Regions from separate parts of the Cellulomonas sp. P24 genome, predicted to be linked through region 1. Evidence: riboswitches for the same ligand, from Rfam matches in the RefSeq annotation. Region 1 holds a riboswitch; the other holds the start of a gene.
What was found. A riboswitch is a leader RNA that binds a small molecule or an ion and turns the genes downstream of it on or off. The one in region 1 is predicted to bind thiamine pyrophosphate.

Region 1 (6,814 bases):
CCCCGTGCCCGGGCCCGCGGCGCCCGCACTCATCGCGCCCGGAACCGCGTCGGTCGGTCCCGGTGCGGCGCCTCCGACGACGGGTCGGACGGTGCCGTCCCCCACGCGGAGCTCGCGCCCTCGTCCTTCGGCGAGGAACGCCTCGACGAGGTCGCGGTCGTGGGTCGCGCACACGATCGCGGTCCCGTCCATGAGCAGCTCGCGGAGCAGGTCGACGAGCACCGCCCACGTCACGGAGTCCTGACCGAACGTCGGCTCGTCGAGCACGAGGACCCCGGGGCGGGTGACGAGCGCGGTCGCGACCGACAACCTCCGTTGCTCGCCGCCGGACAGTGTGAACGGGTTCGCGAGCGCCAGCGCCCCGAGCCGGAGCCGCGCGAGGGTCTCGTCGCACCGTCGTCCTGCGACGTCGGCGGCGACCCGGGCCTGGTGAGGTCCGACGGCGAGCTCGGCCTGAACGGTCCCGGCCACGAACTGGTGCTGCGGCTCCTGGAACACCGTCCCGACGCGGGTCACGAGGTCCCGGGCGCGCCATCGCACGGGATGCAGGCCGGCGTCTCCGGCGAGCTCCGGCTCCGCGGTGAGCTCTCCGGCAGCCGGGGCCGCGAGGCCGGCCAGGGTGAGCGCCAGCGTCGACTTGCCCGAGCCGTTCACGCCGGTGAGGAAGAGGATCTCGCCGGGGACGACGTCGAGGTCGACCCCCGTGAGCACCGGCGCCAACCGACCGCGTCGCACGGCCAGGCCGCGAGCGCGGAGCACCGGCTCGTGCGTCGGTCGGGCGACCTGGGCGCGGGCGGGGGTCGCGGCCGCGGGCCGGAACCGGCGCGGCACCCACACGCCGAGGCGGAACAGCTCGGGCCCCTGGTCGGCGAGGACCTCGAGTGCCGGCCCGTCGGCGATCACGCCGCCACCCGGCTCGAGCACCACCACGCGGTTCACGACGTCCAGCCACTGCTCCACCCGGTGCTCGACGACGATCAGCGTCGCCGTGAGGCGCCCGTCGGTGTGCGGGGCGGCACCGATGACACCGGCGACGGACCTGACGAGCTGCCGGGCCCCGTCGGGGTCGATCATCGCCGTCGGCTCGTCGAGCATGAGCAGCCCCGGGCGCATCGCGACCACCCCGGCGAGGGCGAGTCGCTGGCGCTCGCCGCCGGACAGCGCGGACGTCGGGTGCGCACGGTCGTACGGGAAACCGACGAGCCGCAACGCCTCGTCGACGCGCGGCCAGATGAGCTCGGGCGGCACGCCGTGGTTCTCGAGCCCGAAGGCGACGTCGTCACCGCACCGGGCGAGGACGGTCTGCGCGTCCGGGTCCTGCAGGAGCAGCCCGGTTCGCGACGTGCCGGGCGCGCGAAGACCGCCGGGCCCGTCCGGCGCCGTGCGGGCTGCCCGCGTGTCGAGACCATCGACCTCGAGCGTCCCCTCGGACTCCCCGGCACCGTCGTCGAGCAGACCCGCCGCAGCAGCGAGCAGCGTGGACTTCCCGGCCCCGCTCGGGCCGAGCAGCAGGACGCGCTCCCCCGGGGCGATGTCGAGGTCGACCCCCCGCAACGCCCACGCGCGGCGTCCCGAGTGCCGCCACCCCCAGCCGCGGGCGCGGAGCCCGACGGCCGGGGTGGCGGCGGTGCCGATGTCAGACGCGGCGTGCATCTCGGCCCGACGCCAACGACGACAACGCGCCGGTCCGGGCGAGCGCCCGGGTGAGTGCCCACGAGCCGAGGCCGGCGATCACGACGCCCGAGACGATCGTCGCGACGATGTACGCGGTCTTGTACGCGGGCGAGAACTCGGGGTAGTACACGAACGAGTCGAGCAGGCCGACGACGACACCCGCCGCCGCGCCGCCACCGAGAGAGGCTCCCAGCCCGAACCGGCGGTACAGGAGAATCGCGAAGACGACCTCCGGGCCGAGCCCCTCGAGGAACCCGTACCAGACGGTCGAGAATCCCCACTGGTTCCCGACGAGCGCCGAGACGACGGCGGCGAGCAGCTCGGTGTAGAGCGCCGCGCCGGGCTTGCGGATCACGAGCGCACCGAGGACGCCGGGCAGGAGCCAGATGCCGACCCCGATGCCCGACGCCGGGGGGAACGCGGCGAGCGCCCCGCTCACGACCGGCCACGAGAGGTTCCACACGACGAACAGGAACCCGCCCGCGACCCCGAGGACGGATGCGGTCACGATGTCCACGACCCGCCACGACTCACGCGTCGTGGAGGCCCAGCCGGCAAGCCACAGGCCGGTGAGAGCGAGCAGGACCGCCGTCGGGACGGTGAGGTCGGCGAGCGACGAGCCGAACAACGACGGGCCGGCCGGTAGGCCGATCGCCCAGACGGCGACGGCGAGGGCGAGGCCGAGGGCGGCCGGGACGACGGCTCGCGTCGTCCGGAGGCTGCCGAGCGGGCCGGCGCCGATCGCCGAGGTGGCTCCGGCCCCGGATGCCGGTGGTGATCCCGCTGCCTCGTCTGCTCGAGGTGCTCGAGGTGCTTCAGGTAGTGCCATGGTGAGTTCTCCCGTCGTCACACGGGGAGGGCCGCGACGGGGGCGGCCCTGCCGCGTCGACGGTGATCAGCCGTCAGCGGGACGAGCAGCACCCGGCTCACGGCCGAGATTCCCGACTCCCTACGCCGGTGCAAACCGGATCAGGTTCGAGGGTCTGCGGTCGCCCGCACTCTCAGCGCCCTGGTGGCGCTCCCCTGTCGTTCGCGAACGAGAATACACCGCGGCTCGTCCCGCGTTAGCGTGGGTCGACGAACACGTCGCACCTGCGACGTTCCCGGACACGGAGGTGCGACGTGGCGGACGACGAAGCCCCCTCGACCCTGGCGAAGATCGCCGGCGCGGGTGCCGCGGTCGCCGCGGCGTGGGTGGCTCAGCGCGCGGTGACCCTGGCGTGGAAGACCGCGACGGGCCACCGTCCGCCGAAGCCCGACGAGGACCTCGAGAACCGGTTCGTCGAGATCGCCGCCGCGGCTGCGGTCACCGCCGCTGCGGTCGCGTTCGCGAAGGTCTACACGGCCCGGGGAACGGCGCGGCTCGCGGCGCGGGTGAACGCCAACCGGGCTGGTTGAGCGCCTCGCCGCCGGGCGGTAGCCGCGTCGCATCGACGCCATCGCGCTGACCAGGGACGTTGCGTATCACAGCACGTTCATCCGACGAACCGATGTCCGCATGTTGCGCAAATGCCCGATATGGTCCATCATCAAGGGGTCAGCGAAAAGGGCAAACCCGCCGCGAGGTGGGGACGCAAAGCCACGGGACCGTGACGGTCAGCCGGGCTGCCGAACGTCAGGAGAACCATCATGGCCACAGGCCTTCTCAACACCAGCAGCTACACGCCCCGCGTCGACGCGCTTCTGACGCCTGGCGAGGTCGCCGTGCTGTTCCACGTCGACCCGAAGACGGTCACCCGCTGGGCCAACGCCGGCAAGCTCACCTCGGTCCGGACCCTCGGCGGCCACCGCCGGTTCCGCGAGGCAGAGGTTCGCGGCCTCCTCAGCGGCATCCCCACGCAGGCGTCGGGCGAATAACTCACTCACGCGAAGCCGGTCGGTCCTCGGACCGACCGGCTTCGTCGTGCTCGGCATGCATCTGCTCGGCATGCATCTGCTCCGCGCGCATCTGCTCCGCGCGCATCTGCTCGGCACGCATCTGCTCCGCGCGCGCCCGCTCAGCGCGGCGCATGTCCACGGTGAGCTCGTCGACCACGAGCGTCGCCGAGGGGACCTTCCCGGTGCGGTAGCCGGCGCGGCCGACCATGTGGGCGGCCACCGGCGCGGTGAGCATCTGGAAGATCGCGACGAGAACGAGCGCCCACACGGCCGGCGCGGAGCGGATGCGGAGCGCGAGACCGGCGAGGACGAGCACCAGCCCGAGGGTCTGCGGCTTCGTCCCGGCGTGCATCCGCGCGAGCAGGTCGGGGAACCGCAGCACGCCCACGCCGGCGGCGAAGGCCAGGAACGACCCCCCGAGCAGGAACGCACCGGCCGCGACGTCCGCGACCGTCGTCCACGCGTCCGACCCCATCACTCCCCCTCCCCCGGTTCGTCCGCGGCGTCCGCGGCAGTGGCATCCCCGCCCACGCCTGCGTCCCCGCCCGCGCCGTCAGCCACGTCCTGCGCTCCGCTCTCCTCGGCGACCTCGGCCTCCTCGTCGGCAACCTCACGCGCCGCGCGCTCGGCCTCGACAGCGGCGGCCTCCTCCCGGGTGAGCACCCGACCTTCGCCCGCCGGCTCGACGGCGGCGAACCGTGCGATCGTCACCGAGCTGAGGAACCCGACGATCGACAGCACCACGAGGATCGGCACCGCGACGGCACTGCGCGTCACCGCCGACTCGAGGGCGATCGCTGCGATGAGCACCGTGACGACGACGTCCATCGCGATCGTGCGATCGAGCATCGACGGCCCCTTCTCCACCCGGACGACCGCCAGGACCGCGCCGGCGGCGAGCATCACCGCACACAACAGGGCAAGGACGGTCATCGCCGCGCTCCTCGCGTCGGGCGCCGGACCGGTAGGCCGGCGCGGATCAGCTCGTCGTCGGAGGCCAGGGCCCGCATGACCCGCTCCTCGAGACCGAGCACGGCCGCATGGTGCGCCTCGGCCTCCGCGGCCGTCGTGACGTCGAGGAGGTGCAGGTACAGCATCCCGGTCAGCCGGTGCGCCTCGATCACCAGGGAGCCGGGCACGAGCGACGCGAGCTCCGCGGTGATCGTCAGGTAGAGGTCCGAGTGCGACCGGAGCCGGACACCGATCACGGCGCCGCGGGGTGTCCGGCCGGGCGTCAACGCGATCACGCTCACCTGGAACGACGCACGGGTGACCTCGACCGCGAAGTGACCCAGCAGCCGCAGCATCCCGAGCGGTCGCACCCGCCCGTGGAAGTCGATCGGCGGCATCGGCAGGACGGTCGTGATGACGAATGCGAGACCCGCCCCGACCAGGACGTTCGCGATCGAGAGGTCACCCCACAGCAGCACCCACACCGCCACCATCCAGGCGTAGGTGAGCGCGTGCATCGCGAGGTGCCGACGATGACGGTGCAGCGTCATGGGTGCACCTCCGCGACGGGATCGGCCGGAGCGGGACGCCCGAGCCCGCGAGCGCCGTCGGGCAGCACGGCATCGATGTACGGGGTGCGGTCGCGCAGCGACGTGGCGGTCCGGTCCGCGAAACCGTAGAGCGGACCCGCGACCATCGTGAGCGACAGGCCGACCAGGACGAGCGCCGCGGCGGAGCCGACCATGCCGAACGGCAGCCGGGTACGGTGCCGGTCGGTCGGGAGCTCCGCGGGTGGCGTCTGCCAGAACGCCTTGTTCCACGCCTTGACGAGCGCGTACAGCGTGAGCAGGGACGTCACGACGCTCCCGCCGACCAGCACGTACGCGAGCGGCGTGCCCTGGGCGACACCGGCCTGGAGCAGGCCGATCTTGCCGAGGAACCCGGACATCGGCGGCACCCCGGCGAGGTTCATCGCCGGGACGAAGAACAGCACCGCGAGGACCGGCGAGACCTTCGCGAGCCCACCGAGCCGATCGAGCGACGTCGAGCCGCCACGACGCTCGATCAGGCCGACGACCAGGAACAACGCGGTCTGCACGGTGATGTGGTGCACGACGTAGAAGATCGCTGCCGCCATGCCGGCCTCGCTCGACAGCGCGATGCCGAACAGCATGAAGCCGATGTGGCTCACGAGCGTGAACGAGAGCAGACGCTTGATGTCGTTCTGCGCGACGGCACCGAGGATGCCGATGAGCATCGTCGCCAGCGCGACCCACATGAGGACGGCGTCGACGCCCCCGCCCGGGAACAGCAGGGTCTGGGTCCGCAGGATCGCGTACACGCCGACCTTGGTGAGCAGGCCGGCGAACACCGCGGTGACCGGGGCGGGCGCCGTCGGGTACGAGTCGGGGAGCCAGGCGGACAACGGGAACACGGCCGCCTTGATGCCGAAGGCCAGCAGCAGGAGGACCTGCAGGACGAGCCTGACCCCCGGGTCGATCTCCGGGAGACGCTGCGCGAGCTGGGCGAGGTTGACCGTGCCGGCGGCCGCGTAGGTGAGGGCCAGGGCCACCAGGAACAGCACCGAGGACAGCAGCGCGACGACCACGTAGATCGTGCCGGCGCGGATCCGTGCTCCCGTGCCGCCGAGGGTCAGCAGCACGAAGCTCGCCGCGAGCAGGATCTCGAAGCCGACGTACAGGTTGAACAGGTCGCCGGAGAGGAACGCGTTCGCGACCCCGGCGGTCAGCACGAGGTACGTCGGGTGGTAGATCGCGACGGGCGCCTCCTCGTCACCGTCGGCCTCGCCCTGAGCGAGCGAGTACAGCAGGACGCACAGCGTGACCGCGCTCGAGACCGTGAGCATGAGGGCGCTCAGCCGGTCCGCGACGAGGTCGATCCCGATCGGCGGCGCCCAGCCTCCGATGCTGAGGACGAGCGGCCCGTCGTCCACCAGGGCGAGCATCGTGGCCGATGCCGCGAGGACGAGCGTCAGGGTGACGACGCTGATGACGCGCTGCGCGCGGGGTGCCCGGTAGAGCGCGAGCGCGAGGCCGGCACCGAACAGGGGCAGCACCACGGGCAGCGGCACGAGCCAGGTCATCGAGGTCATCGGCCGGCCTCGCCCGAGGTGTTCGACGGCACGTCGGCGGGGTGACCCTCGTCGGTCTCGTCGTGGACCGCGGCCGCCTGCTCGTCGAGGCTCGCGCCGGTGTCCTCCGTGTCGGCGTCGGTGAACGACGGCTGGTCGGCAGCCGCGCGCCGGGCGACCCGACGGTCCTCGAGGTCGTCCTGCACCTCGTCGTGCTCG
Region 2 (6,814 bases), 2.0 Mb from region 1:
TCGACCTCGCCGATCACGAGGTCGACGCCGTGTGCGAGGAATGCGTGTCGGGGCCGGTTGATCTGGTCCGGGGAGTAGATGTCGAACGGCAGGAACAAGAACCCGGGCTGGTAGGGGTGGATGTCGTCACGGTCCACGACCGTGATGTCCCACTCGCTCGCGGCCAGGTGCTTCCTGAGCTTGTTGACGATCATGGTCCCGGCCGTCCCGGCACCTAGAACCAACAGTCTCTGCTTCACGTCTGACTCCTCGTTCCATGCGGCTGGGTTGCCGGGCTCGCACTAGACACGTTATTCACGGACGCGGTCGCGAACACGGTCCGAAGGTCCTACCTACCCCCAGGGGTATCAACGCCCGCTGCGTGCGAGTCGGATCGGTGGCCGGGTGCAGTCCCCTGGGGTGGCGTGCCGGTGGTCCCGGGGATCGAGTCGTCGCAGCCGACGGCGGGGTCGGCGCGCGACTCTCACGGTCGCTGGGGCTGGCCGACATGTGGCGAGGTGACCGCGCCTCGAGGCTGGTCCTAGCCCTGTGTGGCGGCTCGTCACGCCACGGAAGGGTCCACCCCTGAGTGCGGTGCGACGTGCTGGATGGCCGCTCCACCGGTCGACGACTCGACCGGTCCGAGGACCCGCTCAGCTGTCACCGTCGCGGCGCCTGCGGGCACGGGTGTCCGCCTCGGGCGGCGCGAACGCCTCGTCGAGCTGGGCGGCGATCTCAGCCGCCCAGGCACGTATTGCGTCGAGGTCGCGGTAGTCGCCGTCGCGTCCGCGTGCGGCGGCGATGATGGTCCGTTCGGCGAACGACAGCACGGAGCGGTCGAGTCGACCGGCGAACTTCCTGTGTCCGCGCGCGGCGATGCGCTCGCTCAGGTCGCGCATCTCGGTCGGGAAGCTCACCCCAGAGGGAAGTACAGCGGCCAGGCCCGAGGAGAGCAACCAGACCGGGCGATGGGACAGCGCCGTCGCGGTGCGCTGGGCGAGCTCGCGCGCCTCGGGCAGCCAGCGCCCGTTGTAGATGGCCGAACCGAGCACCACGGCGGCGTAGGGGTCGAGCAGGGCCACATCGGCCGGATCGGCCTCGACGACGTCATGTCCGCCGGCCCGCAGGGCGTCAGCGATGACCGAGCCGATCTCCCGCGTGGCGCCGTGTCGTGAGGCGATTGCGACCAAGACCTGCATGCCCCACGCCTCCGCTCTGCGACTGGTTGACCGTTCATGCTCAACCGGGCCCTCGGACGAGTGGTGGGCCCGAGGTCCCTGGACGCGGGGTGCCCACCGCTTGCCGTGCGAGTCGATCGTGGTGTCGATCGCCGTGGACGACCTGGTGGGGTGAGGCTGTGCCGGGTCGGTCGCGGGTGAGGTAGTCTCGCCGCGTTAGTCCACCACGGGAGTCCGCACCAGCGGGCTGAGAGGACGGCTAGGGCCGTCGACCGTTGAACCTGTCCGGGTCATGCCGGCGTAGGGAGAGCGTCACGATGCGCCATACCAGTTCTGCACCCGTGTCCACGGTGACCGTTGGTCCGATCCACGGCAGCACCAAGCATCACGTCGAGGTCCCGGAGTTTGCGGGGATGCGGGTGCCGGTTCGGCGGGTGAACCTGAGCAACGGTGAGCACCTGGACCTGTACGACACCTCGGGCCCCTACACCGATGCGACAGCCGAGATTGACCTCGAGGCCGGCCTGCCGCGGACCCGTGACCGGTGGGATCGTCCCGCGCCCGTTGACGGCGCCGCCACGCAGCTGGCCTGGGCCAGGGCGGGGATCATCACCGCGGAGATGGCATACGTGGCCGCGCGTGAAGGCCTGGCGCCGGAGCTCGTGCGCGAGGAGGTCGCGCGTGGGCGGGCGGTGATCCCTGCCAATCATCGGCACCCGGAGAGCGAGCCGATGATCATCGGCAAGGCCTTCGCGGTGAAGGTCAATGCGAACATCGGGAACTCGGCGGTGACCTCCTCGATTGCCGAGGAGGTCGAGAAGACGGTGTGGGCGGCCAGGTGGGGCGCGGACACGTTGATGGACCTGTCCACCGGCAAGGACATCCACCTGACCCGGGAGTGGATCCTGCGGAACTCGCCGCTGCCGGTGGGGACGGTGCCGCTCTACCAGGCGCTGGAGACGGTCAAGGGTGATCCGGCTGCACTGACCTGGGAGGTCTACCGCGACACCGTGATCGAGCAGTGCGAGCAGGGCGTGGACTACATGACCGTCCACGCCGGGGTGCTGCTGCGGTACGTGCCCCTGACCGCCGGTCGCGTGACGGGGATCGTCTCCCGAGGCGGGTCGATCATGGCGGCCTGGTGCCTGGCGCATCATCAGGAGAACTTCCTGTACACGCACTTCGTCGAGCTCTGCGAGATCCTGCGCCGCTACGACGTCACGTTCTCCCTGGGTGACGGGCTGCGCCCCGGGTCCATCGCGGACGCGAACGACGAGGCCCAGTTCGCCGAGCTGCGCACCCTGGGTGAGCTCACCCGGGTCGCGAAGTCCCACGGCGTGCAGGTGATGATCGAGGGTCCCGGTCACGTCCCGATGCACAAGATCGTCGAGAACGTCCGGCTCGAGGAGGAGCTCTGCGAGGAGGCGCCGTTCTACACGCTCGGCCCGCTGGCGACCGACATCGCACCTGCCTACGACCACATCACCTCGGCCATCGGCGCGGCGATGATCGCCCAGGCCGGGACCGCGATGCTGTGCTACGTCACCCCCAAGGAGCACCTCGGGCTCCCCGACCGCGACGACGTGAAGACCGGGGTCATCACCTACAAGATCGCGGCCCACGCCGCAGACCTGGCCAAGGCGCACCCGCGCGCCCAGGAACGTGACGACGCGCTGAGCCGGGCCCGGTTCGAGTTCCGCTGGGACGACCAGTTCGCGCTGTCGTTGGACCCCGACACCGCACGGGCGTTCCACGACCAGACGCTGCCGGCCGAGCCCGCGAAGACCGCGCACTTCTGTTCGATGTGCGGTCCGAAGTTCTGCTCGATGCGTATCTCTGCCGACGTGCGCACCTACGCCCGCGAGAACGGCCTGACCAGCGTGGAGGCGATCGAGGCGGGCATGGCCGAAAGGTCCGCCGCGTTCACACGGTTGGGCACCTCGGTGTACGTGCCCGTCGAAGGGGTGCGGCGATGAGCACGGTCCCCGAGCCCGCCACCGTCCCGTCGTCCTCCGGAGCCGCGCTCTCAACCGGTGCGCGCGCGTCCGCCCAGGACGCGATCCGCATCCTGGGTGCGATCCGCACGCGCGGGCCACTGGTGCACTGCATGACCAACATCGTGGTGGCGGGATTCACCGCGAACGTCCTGCTGGCCGTCGGTGCGTCGCCGGCGATGGTGGAGAACTCCGAGGAGTCCGCGGAGTTCGCCCGGGTGGCCGACGCCGTGCTGGTCAACCTCGGGACGCTGTCGCCCGACAAGGTCACCGCGATGCGGGCAGCGGTCGCCGCAGCGGAGCGTGCCGGCACCCCCTGGATCCTGGACCCGGTCGCCGTCGGTGCGCTCGGGTACCGGACGCGGTTCGCGGCCGAGCTCGTGACGCAGGGCCCGGCGGTCGTGCGCGGCAACGCCTCGGAGATCTTGTCCCTGGCCGGTGCCGCCGGTGCTGCGGGGCGTGGGGTGGACTCGACGACCACCTCGGTGGATGCCCTGGAACGTGCGGCCGAGCTTGCCCGGCGGGTGGGGACCACGGTCGCCGTCAGTGGCGCCGTGGACTACCTGTCCGACGGGACCCAGGTGCTGGAGGTGCACTCCGGTCACCCGATGATGACCCGCGTGACCGGCGTCGGGTGCGCCCTGGGGGCCCTGGTCGCGGCCTGCTGCGCCGTGGAGAGCTCCCCGCTGATCGCTGCGGGCGCCGCAACGACGATCTTGACCGTGGCCGGAGAGGTCGCCGCCGCGGCGAGCGCCGGTCCTGGAAGCTTCGCCGTCTCGTTGCTCGATGCCCTGGACGGCTTGGACGCCCCCACCCTGCGCACCCACGTCGGCTGAACGGTGGCCGTGGACCTGTCGGTGTACTTGGTCATCGGGGCGCAGAACACTCACCGGCGCGACATCGGGGCCACGGTCCGTGCCGCGGTGACCGGCGGGGTCAGCGCCGTCCAGCTGCGCGACAAGCACGCGTCCGCACGCGAGCTGATGGTGCTGGCCACCGAGCTGCGCGACGTACTGGCTGGCACGGGTGTCCCGCTGCTGATCAACGACCGCCTCGACATCGCCTTGGCGTGCGGTGCTCAAGGCGTCCACCTCGGTCAGGGCGACCTGGGCGCCCGCCACGCGCGCCGGTTGGCGGGACCGGGGTTCCTCATCGGGCAGTCGGTCCACCGACCCGAGGAGATCGCCGACGTGCACGCACTGCCCAGCGGGACCGTGGACTACCTCGGCATCGGCCCCGTGTTTCCCACGCGCACCAAGACCGACGCCCAGCCCGCGCTGGGGCTGGATACGCTGGCGGCTCTGCGGTCCTGCACCGCCCTTGCCTGCGTCGGGATCGGCGGCATCGACACCCGCAACGCACCGTCGGTCTGGGCGACCGGGGTCGACGGGCTCGCGGTAGTCTCGGCGATCTGCGACGCACCTGACCCCGGTGCCGTGGCCACCACGTTGCGGCGTGCCCGCCCATGATCGTCAACGCGTTGACCATCGCTGGCACCGACCCCAGCGGTGGTGCGGGCATCCAGGCCGACCTGAAGACGTTCTCCGCCCTGGGCGTCTACGGCACGAGCGTCATCACCGCCGTGGTCGCCCAGAACACCCGCGGCGTGGCAGCGATCCACCCGATCTCCGGGGCGTTCGTGAGCGCCCAGCTCGAGGCGCTGTTCGCCGACGTGCGCATCGATGCGGTCAAGATCGGGATGCTCGGCACCACACAGGTCGTCGAAGCCGTCGCCGGCGCGCTGCGCTGGCACCGACCTCGCTACGTGGTGCTCGATCCCGTCATGGTGGCCAGCAGCGGGCACAGGCTGCTCAGTCTCGAGGCGACCGATGCCCTGCGTGAGCTGCTCCTGCCGCTCGTCGACCTGATCACTCCGAACACCGCCGAGGCCGCCGACCTGCTCGGTGAGGCGCCGGCCGTCACCGTCGCAGACGCCGTCGACCAGCTCGGCAGGCTCACACGACTGTGCCCAGGTGTCCTGCTCACAGGAGGCCACCTCGACGGTCCGCAGTGCACCGACCTGTTGAGTATCGAGGGGGCAATCACCCGGTTCGCGGCGCCGCGCGTGGTGACCGGCAACACGCACGGCACCGGGTGCACGCTCTCCTCCGCGATCACAGCCCTTCGCCCAGGCCGACCCGACTGGGCCAGCACCATAGGCGACGCCAAGGACTACCTGACCGCGGCACTGCGCGCGGCGGAGGCCCTCGACGTCGGCCACGGCCCCGGTCCCGTGCACCACTTCCACGCCCTGTGGCCGCAGGCCACGACACCCCCGACAGCGCCCTGACGCCATGGCCCTGGTGCTCCCACCGGCACCGCACTGACACCGGAGCTGCCGGCCCCGCCTGCCTCGCACCACCCGGGGCGACCACGGGGCCGCCGGCCGCAACACGAAGGAAGGCAACCGTCCGATGTCCTCACGCACCACGCCGTCGGCCTCCCCCGCATCCGCGACGACGGACCCGAGCGGTCCGCCGTCCCCGTCACGAGCCGCCCCCACGCCGGTGGGTGCGGCCCGTAGCGCGGTTCGGGGCGGTGTGCTCGGCAACTACGTCGACCAGTTCGACATCTTCCTGCCCGTGATCGCCCTGGCCCCGGCCGCAGCCCACCTGTACGGGCCTGGAGATCTGACCGCGGCCATCGGCCTGGTCTTCGTCGCAACCCTCATCGGACGCCCCCTCGGCTCGGCGATCTTCGGCCCCGTGGCCGATCGAGTCGGGCGAGCCGCCACCACGAAGGTGACCATGGCCGGTGTCGCCGTCACCACGGCCCTCGTCGCCCTGGTCCCTGGCCGCGAGATCCTCGGGCCCGCCACGTTCTACGCGATCCTGGGCCTTCGCTTCCTCAGCGGTGTGTTCATCGGCGGCGGATACACCTCGGCCGTCCCCCTGGCCATCGAGTGGACACCTGAGCGTCGGCGCGGGCTGGTCAGTGGCCTGATCATGTGGATGTCCCCCTGGGCGAACGCCACCATCGCCGCCCTCGTCCTCCTCATGCTCAACCTGCTCGGGCCCCAGACGTACAGCACCTGGGGTTGGCGGATCCCGTTCGCGATGGGCGCGGCGATGGCGCTGGCGATGCTCGTCTTCTACCACCTGCACGTCACGGACAATCCCGACGCCGCACCCTCAGCTCGGGCATCCCGGCCGCTCTCTCTCGTGCTGGTGGGCCACAACGGGCGCAGCCTGCGCCACCTGCTGGTCCTGATGACCGGTCTGTGGCTGTTCACCGACATGGCCGTCGCAGTGCTCACCGGCCAGCTCAAGACCGTCGCCCACCTCAGCGACCAACACGTCACCCTCACCATGCTGTGCGCAACCGCCGCATCGGCCCTGGCCATGGTGGCGTGCGGGCACCTGTCGACTTTCACCGGGAGACGGACCTTCTTCATCACCTTCGGTGTCATCTCCGCGGTCCTCGCGCCATTGACCTACCTCGCCATCTTCCGCCAGCACACCCCGAGCTCGCTCGTGCTGCTGGTAGTCCTGCTCGAGGTCACCACCGTCTCGGTCTACGGCCCCGTCGCCGCCTACCTCACCGAGCACTTCCCGCCCGCGGTCCGCTCCAGCGGCTACGGGCTCACCTACAGCATGTCGATCGTCGCCCCCGCCCTGTACCCGTACTACCTCCCAGTGCTCCAGCATGCCCTCGGCACCGAAC

Region 2: it holds a riboswitch for thiamine pyrophosphate, as region 1 does, so the genes downstream of both, thiC (phosphomethylpyrimidine synthase ThiC) here and LJB74_RS09515 (ECF transporter S component) in region 1, are expected to answer to the same signal.

What each region holds. Positions count from the first base shown of each region.
Region 1 is NZ_JAJDFX010000002.1:2,037,313-2,044,126, forward strand. Features, by position in the region: gene LJB74_RS09510 (ABC transporter ATP-binding protein) at 1-1,653, opposite strand, end outside; gene LJB74_RS09515 (ECF transporter S component) at 1,637-2,503, opposite strand; TPP riboswitch at 2,604-2,709, opposite strand; gene LJB74_RS09520 (DUF4235 domain-containing protein) at 2,797-3,072, shown strand; cyclic di-GMP riboswitch class I at 3,213-3,287, shown strand; gene LJB74_RS09525 (BldC family transcriptional regulator) at 3,304-3,531, shown strand; gene mnhG (monovalent cation/H(+) antiporter subunit G) at 3,533-4,027, opposite strand; gene LJB74_RS09535 (monovalent cation/H+ antiporter complex subunit F) at 4,027-4,485, opposite strand; gene LJB74_RS09540 (Na+/H+ antiporter subunit E) at 4,482-5,054, opposite strand; gene LJB74_RS09545 (Na+/H+ antiporter subunit D) at 5,051-6,616, opposite strand; gene LJB74_RS09550 (Na(+)/H(+) antiporter subunit C) at 6,613-6,814, opposite strand, start outside.
Region 2 is NZ_JAJDFX010000002.1:4,044,873-4,051,686, reverse strand. Features, by position in the region: gene LJB74_RS18895 (NAD(P)/FAD-dependent oxidoreductase) at 1-239, opposite strand, end outside; gene LJB74_RS18890 (flavodoxin domain-containing protein) at 633-1,178, opposite strand; TPP riboswitch at 1,374-1,482, shown strand; gene thiC (phosphomethylpyrimidine synthase ThiC) at 1,475-3,133, shown strand; gene thiM (hydroxyethylthiazole kinase) at 3,130-3,987, shown strand; gene thiE (thiamine phosphate synthase) at 4,009-4,620, shown strand; gene thiD (bifunctional hydroxymethylpyrimidine kinase/phosphomethylpyrimidine kinase) at 4,632-5,441, shown strand; gene LJB74_RS18865 (MFS transporter) at 5,566-6,814, shown strand, end outside.